Regions from separate parts of the Paenibacillus sp. sg306046 genome, predicted to be linked through region 3. Evidence: riboswitches for the same ligand, from Rfam matches in the RefSeq annotation. Region 3 holds a riboswitch; each other region holds the start of a gene.
What was found. A riboswitch is a leader RNA that binds a small molecule or an ion and turns the genes downstream of it on or off. The one in region 3 is predicted to bind cyclic di-GMP.
Positions count from the first base shown of each region.

Region 1: linked by a shared signal. The riboswitch ahead of AC6ROY_RS24785 (transglutaminase-like domain-containing protein) and the one ahead of AC6ROY_RS09430 (methyl-accepting chemotaxis protein) in region 3 are both predicted to bind cyclic di-GMP.
Region 2: linked by a shared signal. The riboswitch ahead of AC6ROY_RS15160 (PilZ domain-containing protein) and the one ahead of AC6ROY_RS09430 (methyl-accepting chemotaxis protein) in region 3 are both predicted to bind cyclic di-GMP.
Region 4: linked by a shared signal. The riboswitch ahead of AC6ROY_RS16865 (hypothetical protein) and the one ahead of AC6ROY_RS09430 (methyl-accepting chemotaxis protein) in region 3 are both predicted to bind cyclic di-GMP.

Region 1 is NZ_JCAMRT010000049.1:2,741-7,929, forward strand. It holds gene AC6ROY_RS24775 (S-layer homology domain-containing protein) at 29-1,699, shown strand; gene AC6ROY_RS24780 (YdhK family protein) at 2,096-2,698, shown strand; cyclic di-GMP riboswitch class I at 2,847-2,932, shown strand; gene AC6ROY_RS24785 (transglutaminase-like domain-containing protein) at 2,947-3,738, shown strand; gene AC6ROY_RS24790 (MEKHLA domain-containing protein) at 3,924-4,388, shown strand; gene AC6ROY_RS24795 (M15 family metallopeptidase) at 4,473-5,189, opposite strand, start outside.
Region 2 is NZ_JCAMRT010000013.1:158,480-163,668, forward strand. It holds gene prfA (peptide chain release factor 1) at 1-247, opposite strand, end outside; gene ychF (redox-regulated ATPase YchF) at 350-1,450, opposite strand; gene AC6ROY_RS15160 (PilZ domain-containing protein) at 1,701-2,411, opposite strand; cyclic di-GMP riboswitch class I at 2,514-2,607, opposite strand; gene tadA (tRNA adenosine(34) deaminase TadA) at 2,917-3,384, shown strand; gene AC6ROY_RS15170 (hypothetical protein) at 3,542-4,672, opposite strand; gene AC6ROY_RS15175 (hypothetical protein) at 4,665-5,186, opposite strand; gene AC6ROY_RS15180 (RNA polymerase sigma factor) at 5,183-5,189, opposite strand, start outside.
Region 3 is NZ_JCAMRT010000007.1:114,305-119,493, forward strand. It holds gene AC6ROY_RS09425 (ABC transporter ATP-binding protein) at 1-356, shown strand, start outside; gene AC6ROY_RS09430 (methyl-accepting chemotaxis protein) at 602-2,578, opposite strand; cyclic di-GMP riboswitch class I at 2,713-2,798, opposite strand; gene AC6ROY_RS09435 (sensor histidine kinase) at 3,061-5,189, shown strand, end outside; gene AC6ROY_RS09440 (response regulator transcription factor) at 5,180-5,189, shown strand, end outside.
Region 4 is NZ_JCAMRT010000016.1:39,017-44,205, reverse strand. It holds gene AC6ROY_RS16875 (THUMP domain-containing class I SAM-dependent RNA methyltransferase) at 1-730, shown strand, start outside; gene AC6ROY_RS16870 (exopolyphosphatase) at 913-1,830, opposite strand; gene AC6ROY_RS16865 (hypothetical protein) at 2,091-2,393, opposite strand; cyclic di-GMP riboswitch class I at 2,489-2,582, opposite strand; gene AC6ROY_RS16860 (MDR family MFS transporter) at 2,701-3,951, opposite strand; gene AC6ROY_RS16855 (YuzB family protein) at 4,168-4,395, opposite strand; gene AC6ROY_RS16850 (iron-sulfur cluster assembly accessory protein) at 4,424-4,726, opposite strand; gene ytvI (sporulation integral membrane protein YtvI) at 4,934-5,189, shown strand, end outside.

The DNA of each region.
Region 1 (5,189 bases), on a different contig from region 3:
TTCACAACAGAAGGGAATGGTATACTCAGTGATCAAGAAAATAAGGCTGCTCGGCCTCGCGTTCAGTGTATGTACGGCGAGCTTGGCGCCCATGTGGACCCCCGGTTCTGTGTATGCGGCAACTGCCGAGGTGCAGATAACAACGACCCAGTCGAGATATGCAATTGGAACCCAAGTGTTCATTCAAGGGTCGTCGCCTGTCGGAAAAGATATTACCTTGAAGGTCATTGATAATAACAACACGGTTATCCATGTCGATGCGATTTATGCGAAGGACAATACCGGCGCTTATCCGTTCAGCTTCGTTGTGCCGCAAACAACCGCCACCAGTATGACGCTGATTGCCGGATATGGAAGCGGTGCAGGCGAGTTTGCTATTAGAACCGTCGAAATTGGAAGCACATCGACCGGTGGGGGCGGTGGCGGTGGCGGAACTACGGGCGGAGGAGGCAGCCCGGCCACACCGAATACGGGCACCACGACTCCGTCGTCCCGACCCGTCGTCGCTTTGACAGAGTCGGCCAGAGAAACGGTAACAGGGAACGAGGTAGCCGTTACCTTCGATGCAGCCCAAATTACGGAGCTGGTTGCCAAAGCAACCTCGGCCACGTCCGTATTTTCATTGGAGGTCAAGGCTGCCGCTTCTGTCGTGAAGGTGGAGCTTGCGCCTGAAACCGTGGCCTTGCTCGGCTCCAAAAACGCCCAGGCAACGCTCCAGCTTCGTACCCAGGCGGGGGATTATGAGCTTCCTGTCAACCAAATTGATGTTGCCGCGATTGCTCAGCAGATGGGTGTGACTGTCCCGGATGTGAAGGTAAGCATCGTCGTCAATAAGCTTCAGGGCGCAGCAGCCGAAGCGGCCAACGCTTTCGCCGCTCAGCTAGGCGCGGATGCGCTGGCTGCCCCTGTGGAGTTCACCGTATCTGTGGTCGCGAGCAACGGACAAAGCCAGGAAATCAACCGGTTCAGCACGTATATTGCGCACACCGTGCATCTTCCGCAGACCGCTGATCCTGCTACGTCGACAGGGGTATGGGTCGATCCGAATACGAACACCTATCGCCCGGTGCCGACCGTATTTGACGGTTCCAAGGCTGTCTTGTATCGCAAAGGAAACAGTATTTACACAGTTATTCACAACCCTAAAACCTTCGGTGATTTGTCGAGCCATTGGGCCAAAACAGACGTAGAAACATTGGCGAGCAAGCTGATCGTCAATGGCGTCTCGGAGACAACGTTCGCCCCTGACAGCTTGATCACAAGAGCCGAGTTTGCCGCTCTGCTGGTTCGTTCCCTGGGACTTGCGGAAGTGCAGCCTGAGGGCTTCAAGGATATCGCGGCCAAAGACTGGTTCGCAGGCTCGGTGGGGGCTTCGCAGCAAGCGGGTCTCATCGAAGGCTACGAGGACGGCACGTTCCAACCGAATGCAATGATTACCCGGGAGCAAATGGTCACAATGCTGGTCCGAGCGTTAACCGTATCCGACAAAGAGGTTGCGTTGGATTCCAGTATGCTGGACAAGTTCTCTGACGTCGGCTCCATCTCTTCCTGGTCGAAGGATGCCGTAGCGAAGTCGATGAAGGCGGGGATTGTGCAAGGGATGACGGACACCACATTTGCTCCAAAAGAAAATGCTTCGCGGGCTCAGGGCACCGTCATGCTCAAGCGTATGCTGCAATATCTGAAATTTATCAACTGATTGTCAAAAAACTGACGTTACAGCACCCAAAGCATCCAAAAGAAAAAAGAAGCTTCGCTAAGCAGCTGCGTACCCTCAAAACCGGGAGTACGCAGCTTTTGGCGTTTTGACCGTTCAGCTTAGTACAGGAGGGGCGGCAGACAGCGCGAAAAGCTGGAGATACCGTGGGGATGTTGAAGACTGTCATGGTTTTGTCATATGACAAACAGGGCTGCACGGCGAGTTGTAAAGCGATAAATGTGTACAGAGCTATAAAACGGCCGGTCAGCATTTCATTGTACCGTTTTTTGGTATAGAGTATACGATTGGGGGGTATTGTATGTAAGGTGTTGTCTACAGGCAGCAGCGGAATGAACATCCAGCTAATCCATACGGATCAAAAAGGAGAGGTTTACTTTGAAGGGGCGAATCCTTATAAACAAACAAGTTGCTTTGATCGGGGCTGCAGCCGTGCTTGCGTTAAGCGGCTGCGGAGCTCAGGCAACGAAGCAAGGTTCTGCAGCGGTCACCCAGACGGGCGGTGCAAGTCATGCGCCATCCAGTCAGGCGAGCACCAATCATTCGGCAATGGACCATTCCGGTTCAAGTGAGCTGCCTGCCGGCATGCACAACGCAACGGCTCCCGCTTACAAGGTCGGAAGCCAGGCGGTGATGAAAGTCGCACATATGGAAGGAATGAATGGCGCTACAGCGACGATCACGGGGGCGTATACAACGACCGTGTATGCTGTTTCGTACACGCCGCTTACCGGCGGACAACGTGTAACCAACCATCAGTGGGTGGTTCACGAGGAAATCGCAGCGGCAGCCCAGCAACCGTATTCACCGGGAGCAAAGGTTATTTTACACGCCGACCATATGCAAGGGATGAAGGGAGCGGAGGCGACGATTGACTCAGCGCAGCAAACGACGGTATACCGGGTGGATTATATGCCGACTACGGGCGGGCCAAAGGTGACCCATCATCTCTGGGTGACGGGGCATGAGCTTTCGAGCTGAGGCAGCGGTGTAAAGGTAAGTCAGCTTCCCAAACGAATCTCTCTCTAGCTCAGCTTGGACTGCATTTGTTCTGGTCGGAGGGTAGCCGGTTTCATTACTTGAGGGCTTGTATTTTCCAAAGAGTATGTTAATCTCAAATTAAGCCGCACACGATAAACGGCAAACCTGTCGAAAGGCAGGGACGCAAAGCTACAGGGCCTTCACTTCCTTGGAAGCAGGCAGCCAGCTACCGAAGGGGGTTCAGCAGGATGCGACGATGGGTAGCTTTTGTTCTGATATTCAGTTTATTCACGATGTATGCGCCGCTTGCGGTGGCCAAGCCTGATTCAAGCTCTTGGCTAAGCGCCGCCAAGCTGGAGCATGGGGCGATCGGCATTACGTATACGGCGGCTTCTGCCGCCGCAACCAAGCTGATGGTTGCCAAGGACGGCATCACCTACACGTACAATTTGGCTGCTGATGGAAAGGAAGTCTTTTTCCCGCTGCAGATTGGCAATGGCGCGTATCGCGTTTCGGTGCTGGAGCAGGTGGCGGGCAATACGTACAAACCGGTACTCAGCGATTCGATTGAGCTTCAGCTGCAAGCGGAGACAAGCGTCTACCTGAACTCGATTCAAAATATAAATTGGAGTGGCGCACAAGCGGTACGTGACAAAGCCGGCGAGCTGACGCTGCATAAAGAGACGGACCGCGAGAAGGCGCAGGCCATTTATGATTACATCGTTAATACGATGGTATACGATTTCGAGCTGGCGGCGACGGTAGCAGCCGATTATTTGCCGGAGCTGGACAAGGTGCTTGCGGCTGAGAAAGGCATTTGCTACGATTACGCTTCGCTGTTCGCAGCGATGAGTCGCAGTATAGGCATTCCAACGAAGCTGCAGATGGGCACATCGGAAAATGTGCAGGAGTACCATGCATGGAATGAAGTTTATTTGGACGGACAATGGCTGACGGTAGACCTTACGGTCGATGCAGGCAGCGTCAGCCGGACCTTTGCGAAAAACGCAGCAGCGTATCACGTTGAAAAGACGTATTAGGGCGGCTTGGCGTTCGTTATAAGGAAGGGCAAGAAGGGACAGGCTCCCTGTGCGGAAGGCATGTGGAGTTTTTTGCGGATGGATGCTGTTAGGATTGCAGGAACCGGTTTGCTTGGTGAAAAAATGGCTGCTGCGATGAATTGAAGATGACTTGAGGATGAATTGAGGATTAAGGAGGCCGGGTGATGGAATCCCTGCGAACGGGAGTGGGCGCGACCAATGAACACGCGCTTCGTGTGATAAACAGCTACCGGCACTGGACTGGCCGTATGCTATTGGAGGAGGGGGACCCGCAGACGGCGGCCGAGCGATTGTTCCATGCTCCGCTTTACGTGCTGTCGCACGGGATGGAAGCCGACCCGGTTCTGAACTTTGGCAGCAAGCTGGCGCTGCAGCTTTGGGAGCTGGACTGGGCGGCATTTACAAGCATGCCCTCCCGGCTGACGGCCGAGCCGATGGAGCAGGACGTACGTGAGGTGTTTATGCGGAACGTGCGGGAGAAGGGCTTCGTCAGTTCTTATAGTGGAATACGTATTTCGGGCAGCGGCCGCAGGTTTATGATCGCGGAAGCTACCGTATGGAATGTGCTGGATGAAACGGGGGTCCGCTGCGGCCAGGCGGCGGTATTTGCACGGTACGAGGATGTTTGAGCCTGACAAAACGTCAAAAAACCTTGACATCGCCCCCAGGTGGAGCGAGCATCAAGGTTTTTTGCCATGCTTGGGCCGAAGGACCTAGTTTTTCGGATTGGTAGCCGGAACGCCCTTGTTCATGTATTCCTCCAGCGTCAGCCCTTGCTTCGTCACGTCCTTGGCCAACTCAACGCCGACGTAACGCAGATGCCACGGCTCATACTGATAGCCTGTAATGGCTTCCTTTCCCTTGAGGTAGCGGACAATAAATCCGTATTCGTGGGCGTGCTCAGCCAGCCACTTCGCTTCCTTGGTGGCGCCGAAGCAATCCTGAGCCGGGCATTTGCCGTTTGCGCCGGATACATCAATCGCCAGACCGGTTTCATGCTCGCTTTGTCCCGGCTTGGCGCTGAATTTGTTCGCGGCTTCCTCGCCGTGCTGCTTGACGTAGTTGTTGTACAACGACTTCTGCGTGTCATGCGAGCGGTACGCCGATACACCCGCCAGCGGGAGACCTGCTTCCTTGGCGCCCTGGAACAGCTTCTCCAGCGCGGCTGCCGCTTCCTTGCGCAGCTTGCGTTTCTCCGTCTTCTCCTTAAAAATAAAGGGAACATCCGGATCGACCAAATCCTGCGGCTTGTAGCTATCCGGCAGCTGATTGGTTTTGTTGACAATGACGGAGATTTCGGCCGGCTTGGCAATGACCTGGATCGCGCCTCCACCTCCGGTAGAGGCGCCTGGCTTGGCTGTGCCTGGATCTGCGGCGGGGGCTGACGGCTTCGTTCCCGTGTCTCCCGTCGCAGGCTTCGTCGCCGGTCC
Region 2 (5,189 bases), on a different contig from region 3:
CATCAAGCTCCAGCTTCACGAGCTCCTTCATCTCATCGTCGAGCTTCTCGTTTTGCATCGCGCGCGCCGCATCGTGCTGCTCCACCACGCTCTTGTATTCCATAAACGTATCATACGTTTCCTGCAAATCAGACTGTTCCTTGGAATATTCCCGCAGCTTCTTGGAGTCGCCCGCAACATCCGGGTCGCACAGCAGCTCACTCAGCTTCTCATACCGATCGGCCAATGCCTGTAACCGGTCCAGCATCTGTCATCATCCTCTCATTTCTCAGTTCACGTTTATTCGAAACCAAGCGACCGCCTTTTTCGTCTCCGCTACCCAGCGCTGTACAAGCGGCTGCTTGCCTCGCTAAACGTTGAAACGGAAATGCATGACGTCGCCGTCCTGAACGACATATTCCTTGCCTTCGAGCCGCATCAGGCCTTTTTCCTTGGCTGCATTCATCGAGCCGGAGCCCGTCAAGTCCTCGTAGCCGACGACCTCAGCGCGGATAAAGCCGCGCTCGAAGTCCGTATGGATGACGCCGGCCGCCTGCGGCGCCTTCATTCCTTTACGAATCGTCCAGGCACGAACCTCCTGCACACCCGCGGTAAAATACGTATACAAGCCGAGCAGCTTGTAAGCCCCGCGAATCAGCCGGTTCAGTCCCGATTCCGTCAAGCCAAGCTCGTCAAGGAACATTTGCTTGTCCTCGCCTTCCAGCTCAGCAATTTCCGATTCAACCTTGGCGCTGATCGGCACGACCTCCGCACCTTCAAGCGCTGCGTACTCGCGCACCTTCTGTACGAACGGATTGCCTTCCGTATCAGCAACTTCCGCCTCGCTGACATTGGCCGCATACAGCACCGGCTTCATCGTCAGCAGATGCAGGTCGCGAATCAGCAGCCTCTCCTCATCGTTCAGCTCTACGCTGCGCGCAGGCTTGTCATTGTAGAGAGCCTCCTTGATCCGCTCCAGGCACTCGACTTCCTGGGCGTACTTTTTGTCGCCGCCCTTCATGTTTTTACGGGAGCGGTCGATCCGCTTATCGACGGAATCCACGTCGGCGAGAATCAGCTCCAGATTGATCGTCTCGATATCGCTGATCGGATCAACTCCGCCGGATACATGCGTAATGTTCTCATCCTGGAAGCAGCGAACGACATGCACAATGGCATCGACCTCGCGGATATGCGCCAGAAACTTGTTGCCGAGTCCTTCGCCTTGGCTCGCGCCTTTTACGAGACCGGCGATATCAACAAATTCAAAGGCTGTCGGCACAATATTTTTCGGCTGCACAATGTCGGCCAGCTTGGCCAGACGCTCATCCGGCACCTCAACGACACCGACATTCGGATCAATCGTACAGAACGGATAGTTGGCTGATTCCGCACCAGCCTGCGTAATCGCATTAAACAGCGTTGACTTGCCGACATTCGGCAGCCCGACGATTCCACAAGACAAACCCATATATAGACAACTCCTTAACAGATAGAGCTTGTTCAACAAGCCCTCAGTTTAATCACTTCATCTGAACCTATCCATGAACGAAAGCGAAAATCTAATCCTGACATTCTATTATATCCTATAATTGCGGTCTGTGTCATCCCGTATCATCCGAAAACACAAATACCCCCTTTCCCCGGAAAGAAGGTATCCGTTGCGCCTGCGGCTTGCAAGCTCCAGTCACAAGTGACCTACGACCGCTACGAATTGCAAATTACTTGAAAATACGTCTGACTCTGGCCGATTCCTTGGAAGTAAAATGCTGCTCTACCTGCTTCTTCAGTACGAAGGCCCGCAATGCATTTACCTTATCTGTCGGAATATCGACGTAACGCGCTCCGTAATAGACGCCGGATTCACCAGGCTCCGACCTGACGATTTCCAGCAAGCACGCAATTTCGAACCCCAGGTTCAGCTTGACCTCGGCGCGCATCGTGGCGTCCAGCTTCAGATCGGCCTGCAAAAAAAAGCCGATTCCGCTGACACTTACATTGCGAATCTCCAATGGCAGCTCCTCTTGAAGCTCCGGCCCGCCGCCATTCTCGTGACGGACAGCCAGCAGATGACCGCTCTGCTCCACATCAATCCGCGGATTTTCGCGTTTTTCGGCGAAACGCTTCTGATTCGCAGGAGGATTGATCAGCATAAGCGCCTCATGGTCCTTCGCTACGACCGTCGATTGAAACGTGTAAATTCCGCCTGGCGAATACACCGTAATTTTCACCGCATCGCCCAGATCAAACGCTTTGTACTCCGACATTTCAATTTCGAGGATATCCCCTTCGGCATACGTGAGAACTCCTGTCGAGACAAACTCTTTCTTCTCGACAACGGTACGGCTGTTCAGCAGGATGCCGCTAGTGGCTCTGTAGGCTTCTTGCGTGTACTCGTAGGAAATCTTGCCGTTTTTGGCCGCTTTGGACATGGCTGACCGCCCTCTCCTTCTCCCTGTTCCCTGTTTGCAGACAACAAAAAAGCCGATTCTCAAATGCCGAGACTCAGCCTGCTCACCGGTACGTTGCGTACATTCGGCGGCCAGGCTGCCATAGCCTCTATCACCAGAGGACCTTAGACCCTAAGCTTTGCGTCCCTGCCTTTCAACAGGTTTGCCAGAAACAAACGAACGAACCAGACGTTATAACTATGGTATCCCCCAGAAATTGGGTATAAATACCTATTAATAATTCTTATTATAGGAGGTTCCCTGCAAACTGGCAACTTTAATTTGGGCGAAAATTTGAAAAAAAATCATTCACAATTGCCGCATGTCTGTGGATAAGTTTTCCCTATAGCTGAAGGCTTGCTTGTACCGCTTGATTTATCTACAATGGATACGGGAAATTCACTGGCTATCCACAACGTTATCCACAGCTTGTGCGTAACGAATGCTTGTTCGATTTCATGAATTTATTGTAAAAGAGGTGGGCCGATTGGATGACCTACACATCCATCAGTCATTTATGCAGGCAGCTATAGAGGAAGCCCGGAAGGCCGAACGGCTGAATGAAGTTCCGATTGGCGCAGTCATCGTCAAGGATGGGGAAATTATCGGACGGGGCTACAATGTCCGCGAAACAGCCAAAGACCCGCTCGGCCATGCAGAGCTGATTGCCATCAAGCAAGCGAGCGAGCATCTGGACGCCTGGCGGCTGCTCGGCTGTACGTTATACGTCACGCTGGAGCCATGCCCGATGTGTGCCGGGGCGATCGTCCAAGCGCGGATTCCGCTCGTGGTGTTCGGCACAACGGACCCTAAAGCAGGCTGTGCCGGTACGTTGATGAATTTATTGCAGGAAGAACGCTTTAATCATCGGGTCGAGCTTATTCCTAACGTGCTGCAGGTCGAATGCGCCAGCCTGCTCACCCAATTTTTCCGCCGTCTGCGCGGCAGGGCATAGCCAATCAGACAGCAGCGCCTGCCATGGACCCCGACCCATATCGTCAGTTCTGCTCTGTAGCCAGCCAGCTGCTGCTGCCCCTTCCGCCTGTCCAGCTCCCGCCTCCATTCTGCCTGATCTCACTCCATACACGCCGCTCTGCGCCTGTGCAGGCTGTCTACGGGCGCGGCGGCTTGCCGCGGCCTCGAAGCAAGCGAAACCCGCCGCCGATCAACAGCAAGCACACGATAAAGGTCTGAAAATAACTGTAGTAAAAATGCATCACTCTGGACTGCACATAATCAGGCACCCACAACCCCAGCGTGTTCACTAAAACTTGGTCAATCAAGTAATAGACGCCTAAGCCGAGCAATGCGAAGCCAAGCAAGCGCTGCCGTTCGGCCAGCCATTCAAGCAGCGGCGTATCCACGAGCGGCTCACGCCCCAATTTGGAGATGTGCTGGAGCGAATCGAAAAAGCTGTAGAACCATAAAATCGGGATGACAAACAGGAACAGCGACAGCCGCAGCGCGTCCAGAAAATACATCCCGAACAGAAAGGCGGCCATAAACTGCAAGCCGCGCTTTTGCAGCCCGATATACATATGGCCTGCGCCCGGAAAAATCGAAAGCAGAACAGCCAAGGTTTTATTTTTTTTGCCGGCCTCGCGTCCCTCCTGAAAATCCTCGAAGAATGTACGGTCTACAAGCGCTTCTCCCCGGTCACGCTTATTCAGCTGCTGCACGCAATCGAACATCGCGTACAGCCAAATAATCGGCAGTGCTCCAAGCAGCACCAGAAAATTCCTTTGTCCGGACATGACCGAAATAAACACCGTGATCATCGCCAATCCAAAAAACAAGCCGAGAAACGCCAGCCCGCGCTGCATCAACCCCAGATTGAAATGCCCCAAACCCGGCAGCAGCGACAGCAGCATCGTAAAATAACGGTCTCTCCCCGCCTGATCCCCATAGCTGGACGAAAACTCGCTCCCCTGGGCGTAGGCCGGTCCATATTCCCCGCCTCCGACGCTGGGTCCGCCATATCCCGCTTGCGCAGCATAAGCCCGATTGACAATCCTCACCATATCTATCAGATTCAACAGCCAGACGAAGGCGGCCATGAGCAGCATGGCCAATGCAACATCTTCATGCCGGGATATCATAAGCAGAAACAACGCAATCAGAGACGGCCCTGCAAACATACCTCCGAAAAACAAGCCCTTCAAAATGCGGCCCATATACAGCTGGCCAAATCCGGGAATCATCGACAGGATCAAGGCAACCGCCGGGTTTTTAGGTCTATTCATCGTGCTTCCCTCTTCTTTCATCTTGTCTAGGTTTCGGTTGGAGCGTCGCAATCCATTCAACTGTCCGATCCATCATTTGCTCCGACAAGGACGGCGGACGAACAGCCTTAGGGCTTCCCTGTGCGGCATCCCAGGCTCTGGCTTGCTGAGTGAATACCTGGAATACACCCGAGCCCATCAGCAGCATCGTAACTGCGGCAGCCAAGGTGTAGTGAACCGCCGGATGACGCAGCCAGCCGCGACAAACCTCACGCCTCACGCCGCGTTTCGCTGCTGCCGAATCCGGGGATGCGGACGCAGGAATAGCGACCTCCACCCAGCGCTTCAGCGATTCCTGCGTTATCCGCTCCAGATCCGGCTCCGGCAACGAATCAGCCTGTTGTTCCACACATTGGAGATACACAGCCAGACAAACGTCGCAGCTGAGCAGGTGATCGTCACATTCCATTCTTTCCTCCGGGGAAAGCCGGTCTTCCGTATATAACTGCCATACCTCCTCTGCAATATGCTTCATTCG
Region 3 (5,189 bases):
ATCAGCTCGAAGTGCTCAAGCTGCTGGAGCGGCTGAACCGTGAAGAGGGCCGGACAATTGTGATGGTCGTCCATGACTTGAACCACGCAGCCTTGTACGCGCAGCATATTGTGGCGATCAAGCAGGGCGAGCTGATTGTAGAAGGCAGCCCGCAGGAAGTGATTACATGCGATATGCTGCATGAGGTGTTTGCGATCCGCGCGGATATTATCCAGGACCCGCGCACAGGCGCTCCGCTTTGCTTCCCGTATGGACTGGCCAGTGACGCTCATGCTGTGCCGGCAGCGGAGCCGGAAAGAGGCGGCGCTGTAGAAGGCTCCGCTTCGCCGCAACGGCAGCAAGTGGGCGTTGTCTAGGCTACACTGATTTACAGGAAAACCCGCTTTGCCGCGTCGGGCGGCTCGGCGGGTTTTCAACGTTAAAAAACCTTGCTCCGCTGCTGTGGCGGCGGGCAAGGTTTTTGGCGTTTGTTGCGGTTGATGAGGGGAGATCCGGCCGGGGGCGAACCGTGGCTGTGCAAAACCACAATTCGCCGCAGCTTGATGGTTAGGTTTCATTCAGGCCTCGAACTCCGGCGTTCCCATCGCTGTTCAATCCTCCCTTACACGTTAAACCTGTCTAACATCGCTTTAAGCTCCTCGGCCGTACGTGTTAATTGCTCGACAGAATGCGTAATTTCCACAATCGAAGCAAGCTGCTCCTCGGACATGGCTGCGATGGTCTCAAAGCTCCCGAAGGATGCCTTCGCGATGGCTACGCTATCGGTTATTTCGGATTCTACACGCTGCGTATTCGCGTTTAACTGATCCGCAGAAGCGGCGATTTGCCCCATTTGGCCCGACACATTTGCTGTCGTTGTTACGATGGTTTCAAATAAATGGCCCACTTCCTTCACTTGCTCCATCCCTACGATCACCTCAGCAGTACCTTTCGTCATACTTTGAACAGCATGGAAGGTGTCGCCCTGGATCTCGTTGATGAGCCGGGCAATTTGGCCGGCCGAGTCGGTCGATTGTTCCGCAAGCTTTCGGATTTCAGCAGCTACGACGGCAAAGCCTCGGCCATGCTCGCCCGCTCTGGCCGCTTCAATCGACGCATTGAGGGCCAAAAGGTTCGTTTGGGAGGCAATCGTCGTAATCAGCGAAGTAATGCTGCCGATTTCCTCTGAACGCTCGCCTAACCGTTTTATGTTTTCTGCCGCCGCATGTACAGTCTCGTGAATAAAATCCATCTGGCTAGCCAAGCCGATAACCGACTGGTTTCCGGACTTGGCTTCCGCTGAAGCATTTGCGGACATATCGGATGTTTGATTCGAGGTCCCCACAATACCGTATACACGTTCCCCAATTTCCCCGACTAGCGACAGATTGCGCTCATATCCCGACATTTGACTTTGCAGGCCGTGGTTCGTCTGCTGGATACTTGCCGTGGTTTGCTGGACTGTAGACGACAGCTGATCCACGTTGCCCAGCAGGCTGGTCGTTGAATGGGCGACAACCTGTCCCTTCTCCAGGATGGTGCGGATCAAGCCTTGCAGGTTCTCCAGCATTTTATTAAAGCTTTGGGAAAGCTCTCCGATTTCGTCGTTCGTTTCGACGGCAAGTCTGGAGGTCAAATCTCCTTCGCTGGAGGCCAGTCCCTTCAGCTTCTCGTTCATAACGGAAAGCGGTTGTAGCGTTTTACGCATGACCGTGTAAATGATCCCGGCGGAAACGAGGAGGGAAACGATCGTCACCATAATGGAGAAGCGCAGCAAAGCATTCGCCTCGGCGTAGGCTTCGCTTTTGGGAACGAGAATGGCAATTCCCCAATCCATCGAGTTCGATTTGCCATAAACGATCATGTTGTCCACGCCATTCACCACGGCTTCTGCAATACCGGTGCTTCCGTTGATGCTGTCTTGTACAATTTTAGTCAGCGTCTCGTTTTGGAAGTCGGCTATTTTCTTCTGCAGGGTGTCTTCCTTGTTCTCGCTAGCCACAATGGTTCCGTCCTTCGTAAACACGATCGCATGACCTGTCTGGCCCAATTTCACTTTGGAAATCAGATTGATTAAGTCTTGTATCGGCTGACCTCCGTTGCTGACCCCTACGATCGTGCCTTGATCATTTTTGACAGGAGTTGCAGTTAAAACAATCGGAGTGCCCTCTACGCCGGGAGACTTGGAGCCGACCGGGTCTACTGTCACGGTTTCACCCTGGATCGCTTTTTGGAAATGAGGATAATCCTTCACGTCAACGGTTGCTCCCGGCAAATAAAGCTTTCCGTTCCGGTCAATAAATGCAAATTCATCCGGATTATTCGTAATCTCCGTCATACGCGAGCTGTAGGCGAGTATTTTAGGAATGTTATTGCTCCGCAAGTCATCGGATTGGCTCAACGCCTTGTATTTGTTCTGCGCTCCCTGAATCCAAATATCAATATAGTTTTGGACGGAGCTTAGCTGCTGGGCCGCCTGGTCCTGGAAGTTGCGCTCCAGCACATTTTTTGCTTTATGATAGCCTAGATAGGATACGCTGCTTAAGGCCAGTGCCATTAGAAGTGTCGTGATTACACTGCTTTTTACGGATAGCTTCAATAGGATCACTCATTTTCGTTAAGTTATAGTTGTTCGGCCAGCGGGTTATTCGTCGACGGCAGGGTGTTCACCCCGGAGGAAATAAAAAAGCCAGTCCGAATTGACTGGATGTGTATGCGCAGAGCCCTTCCACATTCGGTAATCCGGCCGCCTTAGCTTGTCCAGCCTTAGACCCGAAGCTTTGCGTCCCCGCCTTTCGACGGGTTTGCCTTTTCGCTAACTATTCTGTTTGTGTGTGGATGTAACTTGCTTAATTATATAACGACAAATCTCGACAGTAAACGATTTTACCCGGTATGCCTCCATAAATTTCTGTTTTTGTGATGTACATCACATAATAAGGGGGGCCACCCGATTCTGCTTGAAATCCGCCCCGCGTTTGCCGATAATACCCCTTGAAATGCTATACGATTACAACGCAGATTGGCGGACGCTTGCTCGCGTCTATGAGTCTGCTGCTGTATAAGGCTGGGGAATTAACGATGATGAAATTCGTAGCATATCTGCTCGTCATGCTTATTGGCTTGTGCGGCGCGCCTATGTCGGCCGGGGCAACCGACGGACCGCCGTCTCAGGACCTGCGGCAGTGGAGCCCTTACGAGGGAAGCACGGTGACCTTGAACGGGCCCTGGGAGCTGTATTGGGGGCATTTGCTTGCGCCGGACGATTTTGCCGCCGGTTCCGCTGCGCCCGGACACGCCTTGAGCGTATCCGTTCCCGCGCAATGGTCGGCTTATACAGCGGCCGGACAACCCCTGTCCAATGAAGGCTACGCGACTTACCGGCTGAGCTTCCAGCTGTCCGTTGAGACGGCCGGCCAGCCGCTCGGCCTGTATGTCAATAATATCGCGAGCGCCTACCGGCTATGGGTTAACGGCGTGCCTGCAGAAGCCAACGGGGTTGTCGGGGAGACGGCTGCGCTTACGGTGCCGAGAAGCTATCCGAGGGTGTACTTTTTCGTGCCGCGCCCGGGGGACAACGAGCTGGTGATTCAGGTTGCCAACTTTAATCAGCGCACAGGGGGAATCTGGGAAAGTCTCGAATTGGGGGATGCGGAGAGCATTTCCTCGTTGCACAGAAACCGGGTTATGGTGTGGACGTTTCTGACCGGCTGCCTGCTGCTGATGACGCTCTTCTCGATGTTTCTCTACCTGTTTCGCAAGCAGGAGGGCGCCGCTCTATGGTTTGGCCTGATCTGTCTGGCGATCTGCATCCGGTCGTCGCTGCTGGGAGAATCGTTCATTTACGTTCTGCTGCCGGGACTGTCCTGGGAATGGGGGGTGAAGCTGGAATACTTGTCGGAAATCGTCACAATCGGCAGTCTGGCGGCATTTGTCAACAAGCAATACCCGCATGAAGCGGCAGGCCGTCTGCTTCCCTTTTTTGCCGTCGGCCTCGGCGGGTTCGGTGCATTTGTGCTGGTCATGCCGGCTCTTGTATATACAAAGCTGATGCTTCCTTACATTATCGTGCTGCTGCTGCCCGTATTTATTTATGTGATGTACGTCTACATCCGCGCTGCGCTTGGCAGAAGAACGGGGTCGCGCTTCAACATGCTTGGCTTTGTCGTCTTTTTTGCCGCTGTTATCCACGAAATTTTGTATTATACCGGATTCGTATCGCTGGGCGGTCTCGTTCCGTTCGGGCTGCTGTTCTTTCTGCTGACGCAGCTGCTGAATTTATCCCTGCTCTTCACAAGAGCGGTTACCCGTTCGGAGCTGCTGTCCACGGAGCTGAATCAGGTCATCGCTTCGCAGGAGGAGACAATCCGGCAGCGCACCTCCTCCTTGCAGGAGCTCAATCTGCAGCTGGAGCGCGGAAATCAGGAGCTGAGCCGGATCGAGGCGATTCGCAGCGCCTTGCTGGCTGAGGTGTACCATGATTTGACTACCCCGATTACAGCGATTAAGGGCTTCTCCAAGGCGATCAAGACGGCTGTTATTCCCGCGCAGGAGGCGCCGGCGTACGCCGGCCGCATTTATGAGCGCAGCCTGCTGCTGGAGAAGCTGATCGACAACGTCATTGAGCTGAGCCAGTTGAAAACAGGCGAAATTCAGCTTGAGCTGGCGGAGACGCCGCTCCTGCCCTTTCTGCGTCAGCTGAGCTACCGCTACGCCGCCGAGACGGCCGCGCAGGGGATAACGCTGCTGTGGGAGGAGCCGCAGTACTCGCTTCCCGCGGGTCAGGAGCTGCTAGCGAGGCTTGACCGGTTCCGGTTCGAGCGCGTGTTCGCCAACCTGATTTCCAATGCAGTCAAATACACCCCCGGAGAGGGTGTCATTCGAATCTGGACGGAACTCAGGCCCGGCGATGAGTCTCCTGTCAGCCATGTGGTCATTCATGTGACCGATTCCGGCAGCGGAATCCCGGAAGCAGAGCTTCCCCACATTTTCAAGCGCCGTTACCGGATTGCCGGTCATCGGCAGGGATCGGCGGGCAGCGGCCTCGGGCTGGCGATCTGCAAGGAAATTGTGGCCCGCCATCAAGGTGAAATCGGCGTAACGAGCATCCCCGGCGAAGGCAGCGACTTTTATATGATACTTCCCGCCAAGGTCGGAGCCCTCCGCGCCGCCGCGGTCCATGACCCGAAAGGAGAAGAGCATGGAGACGA
Region 4 (5,189 bases), on a different contig from region 3:
CGACACGACCGGACCCGGTCTGCATAAGCGCGGCTACCGCAAGCTGGCGACCGAAGCTCCGCTGAAGGAAACGATGGCCGCCGCCATGGTGCTGCTCAGCCGCTGGCAGCCTCAGCAGCCGCTCTATGACCCGTTCTGCGGCTCCGGCACCATCCCGATTGAAGCGGCTATGATCGGCTGGAATCTCGCTCCCGGACTGCGCCGCAGCTTCAATGCCGAAAGCTGGCCGATCATCGGCGATGAGCTGTGGGATCAAGCGCGCGAGGAAGCGTACGACTCGGTCAAGGACGATATCCCGCTGCAAATCGGCGGCTCCGACATTGACGGAACCGCTATCGAGGTTGCGCTGGCCGCAGCCAAAGCGGCGGGGCTGGCCAACGATCTTTCATTTAAAGTCAGCCCTGTCAGCAAAGCGCTGCCAAGCGGCGAATACGGCTGCCTGATCACCAATCCGCCTTACGGCGAACGGCTCGGCGATTCCACCGAGGTCGAGCGCGCGCTGCGCCAGTTCGGCCACATGCACAAGCAGCTGCCGACCTGGTCGGCCTATCTGCTCAGTCCAAGCAAGCAGTTGGAGCATTACACCGGCCGCCACGCGGACAAAAAACGCAAGCTGTTTAACGGACGGATCGAATGTAACCTGTTTCAGTTTTTCGCGCCGGGAGGCTTGTACGGCTGGCGCAAGGACGGCGGACAGCCGGGCGGCGGACAGCCACCCCGCGGCAACTAACCGCAGGCCGCCACGCGATGGATAGTAACCCTCCACAAACAAACAGTACCCCGAAGGGCTCCTGCTCGGAGCCCTTCGGGGTACTTGTTTTTGAACCGCACGGTCATGCTGTTATCCCGCCCGATTCACCTCGTGCCCGGCGCTGGCGGCAGCAGCAACCGCTGTACTTCAAGCTGCTGCAATCAACCGTTCCGCTTCATCGTATCGACAAGCACTTGCAGCACTTCATCCGCCTGCTCATACGCGATCTGGCATGTGCCGGCAGCCCGGTGCCCGCCGCCGCCATGCTCCAGCATCAACGCGCCGACATCCGTCTGCGACGTACGGGCAATGATGCTGTGTCCGCAAGCGAACACGCAGTTTTGCTTGTTCCTGCCATCGACGATCCAGATCGAAATATTTTGCTCCGGATACAACGCATATACCATAAACCGGTTGCCCGGGTAAATCGTCTCCACATTACGCAGGTCGGTGATGATGACGTTGCCGTCGACCCGGGTATATTGGGCGAGCATCGCGCGGTATTCCTGATCCAGCTCGAAATAACGCTTCACACGCTCCTGTACGTCAGGCAGCAGCAAAATATCATCAATGCCCATATGCGCGCAATGATCCACCAGCTCCTCCATCAGCTGATAGTTGCTGATCCGGTAGTCGCGGTAGCGACCCAAGCCTGTGCGGGCGTCCATAATGAAGGACAGCAAGTCCCAGCCCCTTGGCCGGAGAATATCATCCGCGCTGAATTGAGCGGCATCAGCCTTGTCTACGCCAGCCATAATGTCATCGAGACCGGCGCCGAACTTGTCGCGACCGCCGTAATAATCATAAACGACGCGCGCTGCGCTTGGCGCAACCCGTACCTCGCCTTCAAATTGTACCTGCTCGCCCGTACGCTCCAATTCGCTGGAGTGGTGGTCAAACCAGAGGCCGCAGCCCGGAACAAACGGCACGTTGGCCAAAATATCATCCTTCGTCACTTCGACAATGCCATCCTGCATATCCTTCGGATGAACAAACTTCATCTCGTCAATCATACCGAGCTTTTTGAACAGCATTGCACATACCAAACCGTCAAAATCAGAACGCGTAATCAGTCGCATGGAGTCCTCCCGTAATAGCTCTCTAGAACTACATAAAGATTCTAGCTCCATTATAAGCCCTGCTACTCCGTCACACAATACCGCCGCAGCCGACTCGCAACAAAAAAAGACCGCCGCTGCAAGCCGCAGTCCGCCGTCTCCTGAAATCCCGCACAACTGCAAGCTCCGGAGCGGCCGACCGGGCGGCTGCTGATGACGATCATTTTCTTCTGCTGCAGCTTGCTAAATCAAGCTGCTGATTGCAAGCTTCCAAACACAGATCATAAGCCTGCTTTGAGCCGCTGCGGCCTGCACACCAGGTAGTCAAACAGCGGCAAAAACCAGTCATGATGCGCTTCACATTGAATCGACAGCTTGACATCGCCCTGCCAATAAAACGTCAGCAGCTGGCGGCTGCGCCCCCGCACCATTTCCACATCCCAGTCCGGGCTTGTCAGCTCATACACCTCTTTATTGACAAACAGCTTGGGACCTTCCTTCGACAAAAACAGACCGATAAAATCCTTACCGATTTTCGTGTAAAAGCCCTGCTTGCTCATGATGCTGCGTCCTTGCTCCAACATTACACGTCCTCTCTGCCGTCTACGCCAACAAACGACTTCCCGTGGTCCCGGCACAAGAGTCGTTTCTCCCTATCGCTCAAGAATCGCTCCGTTCCTTCGGAAGCTGGCTGGCATCGCGCCTGATGTCATGCGCCTAAGCCCCTGTAGCTTTGCGTCCGCAGGCTTTCGCCCGGTTTGCCCTTATCGGGTACGTTCGAATCGTATGGTAACGTATGTGTCTTCCTTGTTGCCGCATTCAGAAAGATCAAGCTTCCTGATTAGTATAAGAATAAGAGATCGGCAACAGCAGTCGCATCCTGCTTTGTAACTAATTTCTCCCCGCATATAAGGACTTTCGAATCATTTCGTGGAGTTGAAAGCCCCTCCAATACAAATACAGGCCGGCAAGCGTAACCGCTGCGATGGTCGTAAACATAGGTCCGCCTCCCCACTGCGCCAGCAAATAGCCGCCGATCACAGGCCCGATAAAGTGGCCCAGATTCGCCATCGACTGCGCGCCGTAATACGTCCCGCGCATGCCGTCCGGCGCAAGCCGGTCAATCAGCACATTGGCCGCCGGATAGTTCAAAATTTCCCCCAGCGAAAACACAAACATCGACAGCATAAACAGCGCCATGTTGTCAGCCAGCGCATATCCGATATCGCCCAGCGCAAACAGGAGGCCGCCCGCCATAATCGCCTTCAGCGGATCTCGTTTCTCCGCCCAGCGGCTCAGCGGCACCTGAAGCAGCACAACCGTCACCGCATTGAGGCTCATCAGCCAGGCAAACAGCAGCGCGCCATCTGCCACGCTTTCCGATACATATTGCGATAAGGTCGCCATCATCTGCGAATAACCGATTGCCGCGATAATGCCGCCGCCGATATAGTAGCGGAATATACGATCATGGCGGATAACCTTCCAGGCTGCGCCCACCGTCAAACCGCTGCGGTTCTCACCATCAATCCGACTGATCCCGCATGCCTGCAGCAGCGCGTACAGCATAATCGTATACAGGAGATACAGACAGGCCGTAATCAGAAACGGCAGCCACGCCTCCAGTGTGCCGAGCAGCGCGCCAAGGAGCGGGCCGATCGCCACGCCGATATTAATCGCCAGATACCGCAACGAAAATACACGCAGCCGCTTCTCCTTGGGCGTTACGTCCGCCATCAGCGCCTGGGATACCGGCTCGTACAACGAACGGCACAGCCCGTTCAGCATATTCAGCAGCATGAACACGATCGGCGCTTTTGCAAGTGCGAAGCCGCCGAACACGAGCACCCAGCCGCACAGCGCAATCATCATGATCAGCTTGCGCCCGAGCCGATCGGACAGCGCGCCGCCGATAAAACCGCCAAAGGTGCCTGCAAGCGAGCCTGAACCGATGATCAGGCCGATCAGCACAGGGCTCAGTGCCGATTCCCGCGCCAGATAAATGGCCAGGAAAGGCATGCTCATCGAAGACGCGGTACGCGCAAGCACCGTCCCGACAAGCAGCACATGGACAATCGGGTGATAATTTTTCCAGAACCGGACTGCCCGGACCCGGCTTTGATCCAACAGGGACGCCAGCATACGACTTAACTCCTTTTATTAACCTGAGGTAAAAAATAGATTGAGAGTTATTATACAGGATGGGCGCGGTTCTGGACAGCTTTTTTGAAAATATCGCTGGAACATTCCTTTCAATTTCCAAAATAGAGCAGTGAGGAAAGCTTCTGATCGAAGCCCTGAAATAAAAAAATCCCCGGAGCGGCTGGCCCCGGAGATACGCGAATCAGTGAGAATAAATCATTGCTTCTTTACATATTTGCTTGCTTTTTCAATTGCCTCGTCTTCGGTTTTGCCGGTCACATACCGGCCGTTGATAAAAATAAACGCGAAGCGCGAGCAGGGGCCGCAATACGACTTGCAGCCCACCTTGATGTCAGCGTCGGGCGCCAGCTTTTGCAGCTTGGACACCGCTGTTTTCATTTTCATATGCTTGCATTTGTCGCAAACCCGTATATCGTTAGCCATCCGGCATTCCTTTCTTAGCGCGGCCTGATCAATGGTCCCCGTGATTCCCCTTGCTTGGATTCGTAACGGCGAAGCCTTCCTCCGGCACATAGAAATAATCCACGCGGATGCCGTCCAGCATAGGCTCGTCCTTCTGCAGCAGCACCTCGATGCCGCTATCCGTTGTGACAAGCTCATCATTATCGGTCTGCGTGTCCATCGACATGCCATAGTGGGCATGGTCGCCATGCGAATGCGTCACGTATACGCGAAGCTTCAGTTCCTTATTTTCTTCCTGATCCAGCTCAGCCCGCAGCATCTTGGCCGCGTTGCGCGAAATTTTACATTTCATCGTCAAGTCACGTCTCCCACTCTGTATTTCCCCTATTGTATAAAAACCGGGGGACGAAAGCAACCGTTAGCTGCCGGCAAATGTGTAGGAAAGCGGATGAAACCAAGAGAATCCACACTCGTAATGCAACGAGACTTGCGCGGAAGCGCGGCGTCTTTTAAGATGAAGGAAAGAAAAAACGATGACCGGAAAGGCTAAGGTGAACGAATGATCCCGTTTTATCGGAAGTATTCGAAAACGATCTTCGATATCGCGCTGCTCGTTGTAACTGTGTACTTGTTTATGTTTTTGTTCAGCTATGTGTACAATTTGGCCAAGCCTATTTTTATCGCCCTCGTCATTTATGTCATCGTTGAACCGCTGGCCCGTTTCCTGCATCGCAGAGGACTGCCCAAGCCGATCGCTTCAGCCATTTCCACGCTTGTATTTGTTGTTATCATTTTGGGCGTCATTACAGGGGCCG